DNA from 2 places in the Arthrobacter sp. UYEF20 genome. Region 1 is predicted to be linked to the other one. Evidence: riboswitches for the same ligand, from Rfam matches in the RefSeq annotation. Region 1 holds a riboswitch; the other holds the start of a gene.
The links. Region 1 has a riboswitch for cyclic di-AMP ahead of ABIB26_RS12480 (hypothetical protein). Riboswitches for the same ligand answer to the same signal wherever they lie in the genome.
Positions count from the first base shown of each region.

Region 2: it holds a riboswitch for cyclic di-AMP, as region 1 does, so the genes downstream of both, ABIB26_RS05465 (NlpC/P60 family protein) here and ABIB26_RS12480 (hypothetical protein) in region 1, are expected to answer to the same signal.

Region 1 is NZ_JBEPNP010000010.1:7,283-12,659, reverse strand. Features, by position in the region: partial or broken gene ABIB26_RS12495 (HNH endonuclease) at 181-1,701, opposite strand; gene ABIB26_RS12490 (DNA alkylation repair protein) at 1,841-2,509, shown strand; gene ABIB26_RS12485 (hypothetical protein) at 2,525-2,779, opposite strand; cyclic di-AMP (ydaO/yuaA leader) riboswitch at 2,958-3,144, shown strand; gene ABIB26_RS12480 (hypothetical protein) at 3,153-3,902, shown strand; gene ABIB26_RS12475 (sensor histidine kinase) at 3,978-5,045, opposite strand; gene ABIB26_RS12470 (response regulator transcription factor) at 5,038-5,377, opposite strand, start outside.
Region 2 is NZ_JBEPNP010000003.1:279,949-285,325, reverse strand. Features, by position in the region: gene ABIB26_RS05470 (M23 family metallopeptidase) at 1-699, shown strand, start outside; cyclic di-AMP (ydaO/yuaA leader) riboswitch at 847-1,005, shown strand; gene ABIB26_RS05465 (NlpC/P60 family protein) at 1,314-2,048, shown strand; gene ABIB26_RS05460 (HNH endonuclease) at 2,319-2,819, shown strand; gene mobA (molybdenum cofactor guanylyltransferase) at 2,914-3,639, shown strand; gene ABIB26_RS05450 (DUF6457 domain-containing protein) at 3,623-3,910, shown strand; gene ABIB26_RS05445 (molybdopterin molybdotransferase MoeA) at 3,907-5,364, shown strand.

The sequences.
Region 1 (5,377 bases):
AACGTTACCTGATCGTAACCTTCGCCCGCAAATTGCCGACGTCGGGTCCAGCAGCTCGTCGAGCAGCTGGTCGCGCCGGAGCGGGATCGGGTCGCGGAGACGGCCTAATTGTAGAACCGAAATGCGGGCAGAATGAAGATGACCGGGGTAGGCTGCCCGCTTGCGTCGCGGCGGCCTGTCCTACGCCGCTATCGGCTCATTCGCACGGACGCGTTTTTTGAGAGCCTTGGCATCGTGGCGGAGCTCGCGCCGTTGGCAGGCATCAGGCGGCGCTGCACCCGGCAGTGGTGGCGCGGTGGAGTGGTAGCTGTGGCCGGTGGGAGTGGTGAGCTCGAGGGTGTGCCTGTGACTATTGGTACCGGCGGGCCCGGGACGCGGCCGAACTGTCCAGCCGGGGGTTTGTTTGGTGTAATTGCAGGCTTCGCAGAGTCCGGATCCGTTGGCGGCGGTGGTCGCTCCGCCCTCGGACCAGGGAGTGACGTGGTCCAGGTGTCGGATCGGGGCGTCGCAGTACGGGGTGCGGCAGGTATCGTCTCTGGCCTGGAGGAAGCGTCGGAGCCCGGCGGGGAAGAGCCGGGCCCTCGAATCCATCGCGATCAAGGTCCCCGCTGCCCGGCGCGGTGTAGAGCCGGCGGAGCCAGGTCTGCAGGGCGACGCCGGCTACCGCGGCGACCGCTCCGGTGCCGCCCCCGCCTCCACTGCCGTTGCCCCCGGGGTTAGGGTCGGTGCGGCCCTGGCTCGAACTGATGCCCGGGCCGGAGTCAGCGTCTCTGAGCAGATCGCGGGCCCAGCCGGCCGGGACGATGCCGTAGCCGGGGAGCCGGGCCGGTTCGCTGTCTCCCTGGAACAGGGCGCGGTCGGTCATGACGAGCTGGATCTCGATGCTGCTGATTCCACCCGCCTTCCCCGTGATGCGTTTCAACCAGCGCGTCGGCCATGAGCTGACCCCGGCCCCCGGGGTCCCCGCCAGCGCAGGGTGTCGGCGTGGCGGCTCAGCGCCGCGTACGCGGCCACGCCCTCGGCGACCGGGAGCAGGGCGGTCAGGTAACACATGGTGTCCGGGGCCGGGCGGAGGCTGACATGCCGCTCCGCGGCGGCGTGGCTGGCGCGTTGGGTGATGGAGCGGGGGTCCCGCCGGTACGCCGAGGCCCGGGCCGCGGCAACGATTGCGCGGTCCCCGGCCCCGGCGAACGTGCCGGTATCGGCGGCGAGCTCCTCGTCCACCGCGCAGCGGTCCGCCGCACTCAGGCAGGCGGTTTCCTTCACGAGCAGTGTGGCACGCCATTCGTTGAGCTGCCCGGTGTCCAGGGCGGCCAACGTGTGGGGCATTTCGGTGACGAGGGCGTTGGCCAGGCCCAGGAGCCGGCCGCCGCGGGCCGGGGATTCGCGCCGGGCCAGGGCGATCTGCGCCGCGACCCCGGCCCCGAGTTCGGCCGCCGGCATCCCCGCCGCGCGCTGGACCCGCCGCTGGGCGGCATCGAAGGCGACCGCAACACGTGCTTGCAGTGCGGCCGCGGCGGACTTCAGGTCCTCCAGCTGCCGGAGCTGGTCGATCAGCCCGGCACCGCCGTCGTCGTCGGCATCCGTGGCGTGGCAGGGACGGACCGTACCGAGCAGGCGGGCGACGTCCGTGACCGCGGCGCCGCTTCCAGCGTCGCCATGTCCTCCCGGAACCACTTCGGGCTCTCGCTTGCCGTCCATGAACCCAGTCTAGAAGCGGGGTCAGACAAAAAAGCCCGGCAGAAAGAGCCGGGAGACAGGCCACCTAGAAACCGGCGCGGAGACCCCACAACAATGCGAAAGACGCGGAGACCCCACAACAATGCGAAAGAATGGTCCCATGAGCGACGCCGGCGAGTTTATCGATTCCTCGCTGCAACGCGAAGGGTCCTGGTCCCGGGCGGACGAGTTGCAGGCACGCGTGGGCGGCGATCTGAGCTTCTATGGCGCCTCGGTCGGGGCGGTGCGCGGAACTGTCCGCGACGCGCTGCGCCGCCACCGCGAGTTGCTGCATGATGACATCACCGCGCTGAGCTCAGAACTTTGGTCCGTACCGGTTTTCGAGCGACGGCTGGCGGCCGTGGTCCTGCTGCAGTCCAAGGTCCACATGCTGGACAACGCGGACCTGACCCGGATTGAAGGCTTCCTGAGAACCGCGCAATTGCGGGAGCTGGCCGATCCGCTCGCCGTCGACGTCGTCGGCCCGCTGGTTTCGGGACTGGACCTGCTGGGCAGGGTACGAGCGGACAGCGTGCTGGACCGCTGGGCCCGGGAACCCGACGTCTGGCTGCGCCGCGCCGCCCTGCTCTCGCCGCTCCGGGCGCTCCGGGCCGGCGGGGGAGACTGGCGCAAGTTTGTCGGCCTGGCCAAGGCGGCGCTGGCCGTCTCGCCGGAGCACGACGCGGACGCCGATACCGACGCCGACCTCCTCAGGGAGGCAGTCGCTGTGGTGCTCGACGACGTCGCGAAACACCGGCCAGAGCTGGAATTCACGGCCACCGGGACGTGACGGAAGCGTCCCGCATCAGCTGTCCGACCGTCGCTGCACAACCGCGTAGGCCTTGCCATCCAGGAACTGCCAGTCCGTGACCACCATAAAGCCGAGTGCATCCACACGGTCGTTCAGGACATGGGCGTCGAAACCGCCGTCGCGGGGCTCAGCGTCCCAGGTTGAGACGCGGACTTCCTGGCCTTCGAGGATCAGCAGCTCGGTGTTGACGTCAAAATCCTCCTGAGGCTGATCGCTCAGCTGGCAGATGGCGACACAGTGGCTGTTCATTTCGGGCCTCCGCTTCAGGGATCGCTGCTGGCATCATCCTATGCCTGAGCCCGGGGATGCAGATGGAAAAAGCCCTCGTTTGGACCCCCGCCCCGTTACCTCAATGTGACATTCCGTGATTATCCCGTTACCGTTGTTAGGTGCCTGTTGTCTCCGATACGGGCGCTCCCCAGCCGATTGCCTAACTCTGCCGCGGCCCCGGGGATAACTCGCATCAACGTCCGGCAGAGACGGGGAAACCACTTTTTGACCAGCTGACAGGCAGGTCTTGGGGTGAAGCCGCACGGCCCGCAACGCGGGCCCCGAGTGCGGCCGGGTGCCTCCCATCCGAATCCGACAGCTCACCTCGCAGGCATTGGGAGAGGCTACATTCATGACTTCACGCAATACTTCCGCGCGCCATCGCGGCACCACCACCACGAGCCCGCTTTCGGCAATTTCCTCCGCATTTGCGGGCAATGCAGGCACGATCGGCCGCCAGGCCGCCGTGATCGCCGCAGCATCAGGTCTGGTACTCAGCAGCGCCATGGCCGCCAACGCGGCGGAGGCACCCGTCGAGCGCAACGCCGCACCGGCGTCGTCCGTTGACGTCAACAGTCAGGTCTCCGCTCCGGTCAGCGCGGATTCCACTGTTCAGATCGCCTTCGAGCGTCCGGCCGTGGTCTCGACTCCGGCGCCCGTCGTCGAACAGCCCAAGCCGGCTGCAGCCGTCCCCGCCGCCGCCCCCCAGCCTGCCGCAGCTCCTAAGGCTGCCGTGCAGGTCCAGGCAGCTGCCCCGGCTCCCGCCGCTGCCCCGGCAGCCGGCGGCGTCAACGCCGCGCTGCTTTCGGCCGCCTACGGCCAGGTTGGAATCATGCAGGACTGCACTGCGATGGTCGAAAAGGCGCTCGGCGCAGCCGGCATTCCGGTAGGCGACATCGGCCCGACGGCGTTCCTCAAGTACGGCAAGGTTGTGGCGACTCCGGAGCCGGGCGACATGATCGTCCAGTCCGGCCACGTTGCCATCTACGCCGGCAACGGACAGGCCGTCAGCGGCGGCATCAACGGCAATACAACCGTGGCGCACCCGCTGTCGTGGCTGACCGCCACGGGCCCCGTGACGTTCGTCCGCGCCGGAGTCTGACGCACAGCAGCGAAAGAGGCCGGTGATCAGTTGCCTTGGGGGCAGCGGATTGCCGGCCTTCTGCATGCCGTCGCGTCAGCGAACCAGGGGAAGCGCCAGCCTCATGGTGGTTCCCTCCGGACCTGTCCGGGCTACCTCGACGGTGCCGCCGGCGGCCGTGGCGATCTCGCGGACCAGGGCCAGACCGATGCCGAAGCTTCTCTGCCGGCGCGGCGCATCGGCGCCCGGAGTCCTGACGAAGCGGTCAAAAATCCGGGCCTGGTCGACGCCGGTGATCCCAGCCCCCGTGTCCGCCACGGTGATGACCGCGTGGTTGTTCTCTGCCGCAGTGCTGATGGTGACCTGTCCGCCGGCCGGGGTGTGGGCGAGGGCATTGTCGGCCAGGGCGAGCACCGCGCGGCGGAGGGAGTTCTGGTCGATGCGGGCCAGAGGCCGGCCGCCGCCGGAATCGCTGCCGGAGCCGCCTCCGGAATCGCCCGCGGAAGCCCTGGCGGACGCCCCGTCGGACGCATCCGCGGAAAAGGTGAGCCGGACGCCCTGGCGTGCCGCGAGTTGTTGCAGGCTCTCGGTGACGGAGGACGCGACGTCGGCCAAATCGGCCGGTTCTGTCGCTGGGTCCGGCGTCCCCCTCGTTGCGGCCAAGAGCAGCTCATTGACGATCCCCGTGAGCGTTGCCGTGTCTTCCCGGATTTTGACCAAGGCCTGGCCCGGTTTGGAGTCCGGCGCGGCGTCGCGTTGGGCCAGCTGGATGCGTGCGTCGAGGATGGCGAGGGGGGTGCGCAGTTCATGGCTGGCATCCTGGACGAACCGCCGCTGCAGGGCCAGCGCTTCCCCCAGGGGCCGGATGGCGCTCCGTGCACTGAGCCACCCGACGCCGCCGGCCAGCACGATCCCCGCTACCCCGGCGATGATCATGGCCTCGATCAGGTCCTTGGAGTCGAGATAGGTGTAGGCCTTCCCGGCCACGGTGGCGGATGGCAGGTCCGGGTGAGCCAGCTTGTTCATCAGGTAGACGGTGGCGGCGGCGAGGAGGCAGAGGACCAGCACGGCGCAGGCGGCGCTGATCCGCAGGGCGACCTTGAGGGAGGCCCTGCGCAGGGTGTCCAGGTCCGGTTCGGCGGCCTGCGGTGCGGTGCTATTCATGGGCGTCGCCGATCTGGTAGCCGACGCCGTGGACCGTGCGGATCACGGTTTTGGCGATCTTCCGGCGGAGGTGGTGGACGTAGGTGTCGATCAGGCCGGGCTGGTCCGTGGCCTGGAAATGCTGGCTGAGCAGTTCTTCCCGGGTGAAGACCCGGCCCGGTTCCGCGGCCAGGGCACCGAGCAGTTCGCCCTCCTTCGCTGTGAGGGACACCAGTCGTCCGTAGACGGACCGTACGGAGCGCGACGCCGGATCGAGTTCCCACGGGCCGAAGCCCACCGGCGTGGAGGCCGGGGCAAAAGTGCGGGTCAGGGCGCGCAGGCGTGCCGCGAGT
Region 2 (5,377 bases), on a different contig from region 1:
CGCCGGAGCCCGTTCCGCCAGGTAACGGAATTTGCCGCCGCCAGTGGGGTGGGGCAGAAGGCCGGCATTGCCCTGGCGGCTACGGGCCTGGTCCTGACGATCGCTGTCCCCGCCACCGGCCCGGTCATGGCTACCGACGGCTCGTCGGGCTCGGTCTCCGCTACGGCGCAGCCGGATGTAACGGCCGCCTCCGCGGCCAAGATCGACTTCAGCCGGACCGCCGTGACCACGAAGGGCGATCCCGACGGCAAGCTGAAGCAACTGCTGAGCGCGCAGTCGGCGGGCAGCATCACGCGCGCCGCTTCTTCCGGCAGCCTGGGCGCACCGCTGGACCAGATGGTTTCCGCCTCGCCCTTCGGCTACCGCGTCAGTCCCATCACCGGCGGTGCCGGCGAGTTCCACCGCGGCCAGGACTACGCCGCGCAGTGCGGAACGGCGGTCCACGCGGCCGCCAGCGGCACCGTCACGTTCACCGGCTGGCATCCCTTCGGCGGTGGCAACCGCGTGGTGATCGACCACGGCAACGGCCTGGAGACCACCTACAACCACCTGTCCTCATCAAGCGTCCGTGTTGGCCAGACGGTCTCCCGCGGCGATGTTGTGGCCATGAGCGGGACCACCGGCGCCTCCACCGGGTGCCACCTGCACTTCGAAGTGATGGTCAACGGCGACGTCGTGGACCCCACCGGCTGGCTCTAAATAGCCGATGGATGACTCTCGCATTCTTGTGACACGCCGTGATCTGAATGTGACATTGGGTCCCAACTGCTGTACCGTATGAAGTACGCCAACTTCTCCGAAGTTGGCGCTCTTGAGTGGATTGCCTAGCTCTGCCACCGCTCAAGGTCCGTTCGCATGACATCGTCTGGCAGGGGCGGGGGAACCAATTTTGGTCTTCGCAAGAAGACCTTGGGGTTAAGTCGCAAAGCTTTCCAGGAAGCAGCGCGGCCGGGTGACTCCCATCCGAATCCGACAGCTCACCTCGCAGGCATTGGGAGAGGCTACTTTCGTGTCTTCACGCCACAATGCTGCGCTTAAACGCGCTTGCGCGGCTCATTCGAGCCCGCTGAAATCCACGTCCCGTGCTGCCCTTGCCGGCGCCCGGAATGGATCTCACTCCGCCGACTCAATCTCTGCTGAGTTCGGCCCGCAGGCCAAGCACCTGCAAGCAGTTCCCGCTTTTGGCGCGTCTTCGCAGTACACCCTTCGCTAAGTAACCCATTCGGGGCGATCCGGCGTACCCCCAAGATGCCGGAGCGTCCTCTGTCCGCGCCTGAAAAGTGCGGTCCAAGGATCACGAAAGAGAGAACTTAATGACTACTCGTGCAAATACTGCACGGCACCGCGCCGAGGTCACCAAGACCAACTCGCTTGCTGTCATTGCCAAGGCCGTCGGCGACAACGCCGGTACCATGGGCCGCCAGGCCGCAGTCGTCGCTGCCGCTTCCGGGCTGGTCCTGACCAGCGGAATCGCAGCCAACGCTGCCGAGACCAACGTTCAGCGCGAATCCACCTCCGCTTCGGCACTCGAAGTCCAGTCGGGCACCCCGGCAACGATCTCGGCGGCTTCCACCATTGCGATCTCCTACGAGAAGCCGGCCGTTTCCACCTCACCTGCTCCGGTCGTCGAGGCCGCAAAGCCCGTCGTCAACGTCCAGGACTCCAAGGCCGGTGCCGCCGGCGCCTCGGCCTCGACGCAGGGACTCTCCGTTGCCAGCGGCGCCGGAGCTTCCATCGCTGCCGCCGCCTACGCCCAGCTCGGGGTTGGACAGGACTGCACCGCACTGGTCACGAACGCTCTGGCTGCGGCGGGCATCAACTTCCACGGCTGGCCGGCAGGTTACCTGTCCCTGGGCCGCACCGTGGGCGCCGGCGAGGCACAGCCGGGCGACCTGGCGTACTACCAGAACGGTGGCGTGGGCATGGCCCACATCGCTGTCTACGTCGGCAACGGCATGGCTGTCCACGGCGGCTGGAACGGCGGAACCACCGCACTGAACAGCGTCAATATCGGCTCCGGGCCGGTCTTCATCCGCGTCGGCGGCTAAATCGCCGCTGGCTGGAAACAGCTGTCTGAAAACAGCTGTCTGAAAACAGCCTGAAAGTCGCCACCAAGAAGAGGACCCCCGCCCCTGTGGCGGGGGTCCTCTTCCTGTACGCCCGGCCATCTCCGGCAGACACGGACCCCCTTGCGGGAGAAAAATTCGGTGATCCGGCCTTGGGGTGTTTACTCTTGTGGTGTCGATCCATAGCCCGACCATGCAGAGGGCAGCCGGCCCTCGTGCCCCTGGCGGGTGCGGCCGTGAAGAGGTATGCGGATGCGCACTCTCGTTCTGAATGCTGGATATGAACCGCTCGCGGTAGTCACCTTCCGCCGGGCGCTCGTTCTCGTGCTTACCGGAAAGGCCAGTGTGGTGGCCGAAGGAGACGATCCGGTTGTTGGTCCCCAGGACATCCTGGGCCGGCCGTCGGTGATCCTGCTCAACCGCTACATCCGGCCCCGGTACAACACCATGACGGCGGTCAGCCGCCGGGGTGTGCTTCGCCGGGACGGACAGCGCTGCGCTTACTGCGGAAAAGCGGCCCACACCATTGATCACGTCCAGCCCAAGTCAAGGGGCGGTGCCGATTCCTGGGAAAACCTCGTGGCGGCCTGCCTGCGGTGCAACAACGCCAAGGGTGACCACACCCCCGCCGAGATGGGCTGGAAGCTCAGCTTTGTCCCGGGACCACCGAAGGGCACCATCTGGCAGATTAAGGAACTGGAAAAGCCGACGCCGGCCTGGGACCCTTTCCTCTTGCCGGAATCCGCGGCCTGATTCGTTTGCCTGGAGTCAGGCCGGACGTGTTCTGCCGGACCAAGTTGCGGCCTGGGCCGGGCCGGGGCCTGGTGGCACCGCGCTAGGCTGGCCAATGGAATTCGATGCTCTGGAATTGGACACTGTGGAATTCGATGCTGTCATACTCGCCGGAGGGCGGTCCTCACGGTTGGGCGGCTCGCCCAAGTCCGCCCTGGTGCTCGGCGGCCGGACCCTCCTCGAACGCGCACTGCAGGCCGCGAAGGGGGCCGGGGCGATCGTCGTCGTCGGACCGGACCCGGGATCGCTTCCTGCGGGGGTGCTGAACTGCCGGGAGGAGCCGCCTTTTGCTGGGCCGGCCGCCGCGATCGCCGCCGGACTCGCCGCCCTGGCGGCCCACCATTCGGGGGACGGCCGGACCGTCCGTGCGCCTCGGCTGACCCTCGTGCTGGCCTGCGACATGCCCCGGGTGGATGCCGCTGTCACGGCGTTGCGCGCGGCCCTGGATGCCGGTCCGGAGGTCGGCGCCGTCATGGCAGTCTCCGCGGACGGACGACGGCAGCCGCTCGCCGGCTTTTATGGCACGGCCGCGCTACAACACTCCGTCGCGGAAGCCGCGGAGCGGGGCGGGCTGGCGGACGCCTCGGTGTTCTCCCTTCTTGCTAGTCTTGACGTGCGGGGAATTCTCGTGCCCTCCGGTTCCACGGATGACGTGGACACCTGGGACGATGCCGCCGCACTTGGGGTATCCGGCCGGATTCCGGACCATGGACCGGACGAGCGGTCCGGAGCTCCGCGACTGAAACCGACTTTGGAGGCAAACGGTGAAGAGCCAGGATGAAACTCTGGAAGATTGGTGCCGTGCCCTGCTCCAGGCCCTCGAGCTGGAGGATGTTGAGATTGACGTCAACGACGTCCTTGCCCTCGCCGGGGTGGCCGCACACTCGGTGGTGCGTCCTGCCGCCCCGCTGACTACTTTCATCGCTGGCTTTGCCGCCGGTCTGGCCTCCGGTTCCGGCCAGGCGACGGACGCGGTCTCCATGCAGGCGGCCATCGGCGTGGCCCGGAAGCTCGCCACTGACTACGCGGCCACCGAAGCCTCCGGGGCATGACGCCTGCGCCGCCTCATGGCAGTGCTGCTGCCGGGAACGACTCCGCTCCCGGCGGAATCCAGGCCCCAGCGGACGATGAAGAGGGTGCCGGTAGCGCCCCGCCGGAACCGCACCGGCACGCGGCACACACCTGGCAGGAGGCCAGGCAACTCGCTTTTGACTGCGCCACACCCATACCTGCCGCGCGGGTGGCTCTCAGGAATGCCTTGCGGCGTATCCTCGCGGACGACGTCGAAGCGCTGCAGGACATTCCGCACTATGCCTCTTCCGCCATGGACGGCTGGGCTGTCAACGGCAGCGGGCCATGGATCCTGGCGGAACCGGGCCAGCGGCTGGCCCCGCACCAGGCGAGCCCGATCGTTACCGGCGGCCTGATCCCGGCTGGAGCCAAAGCGGTGCTCCGCAGCGAGAGCGGCCTCATTTCCCCGGACGAGGACGGGCTGCCGGCCCTGACCACCAGTGGCGCTGCCAGGCCCGGCGAGCCGCGAAACGGTGAACACGTCCGCAAGGCAGCGGAGGAAGCCACTGCCGGAGAGCTGCTGATCAAGGCCGGCACCGTGCTTAACCCGGCCCATCTGGCCCTCGCCGCCCTGGCCGGCCACGACACCGTTCCTGTGCTGGGTAAGCCGGTAGTCAGGCTGGTGCTCACCGGCTCCGAGGTCGTCTCGTCGGGTATCCCTCAACCGGGGGAGGTCCGCGACACCTTCGGCCCGCAACTGGCCGGTGTGGTGGAGCTGCTTGGCGGGATCTGCAGCGGCCAGGTGAAGATCGGGGACAGCTACGCCGAATGGCTGGCCGCCCTGGCAGACAACGACCCCGCCGTTCCGGACTCCGGGCCCGCAGGGGACGCCGGGTTTGAGGTCCAGCTCGCCGACGTCGTCATCACCACCGGGGGCACCGGCCGCTCAGGCACCGACCATCTCCGGCGTTCCGTAGCCGAGCTCGGCGGCCGGCTGCTGATCGACGGCATCGCGATGCGGCCCGGCCATCCCGCCGTGCTGGCCGAACTGCCCGACGGCCGCTTCATCATTGGCCTGCCGGGGAACCCGCTCGCGGCCATGATGGCACTTTCCACCCTGGCCGCACCGCTCCTGGCGGCACTGGGGCACGGAACGATGCCACCCGTCGTCGAAGTGCCGTGCGGCTCGACGATCGAACCCGATCCTGGCCGGACGCGGTTGATGCCTTTCCGGTTGCTTTACGGCATGGCGTCGCCGGCACAACATGCGGGACCAGGAATGCTGCGCGGGCTGGCTGCGGCCGATGGTGTGCTGGTGGTGCCGCCACACGGCGTCCAGCTGGGAGAGCTGGTCTCCGCCTTCGCCCTCCCCTGGGGCGCCCCCATCCCGGAACCGGGAGCCGCCGGGGCGAAAGCCACGACCGCACCTAAGCGTCCCGCACGGAAGCCCGCCGGCACGGACGGTCCCGTTGACTGGAGCGCCCTGCGCGGCTGAGACCGGCGAGGGC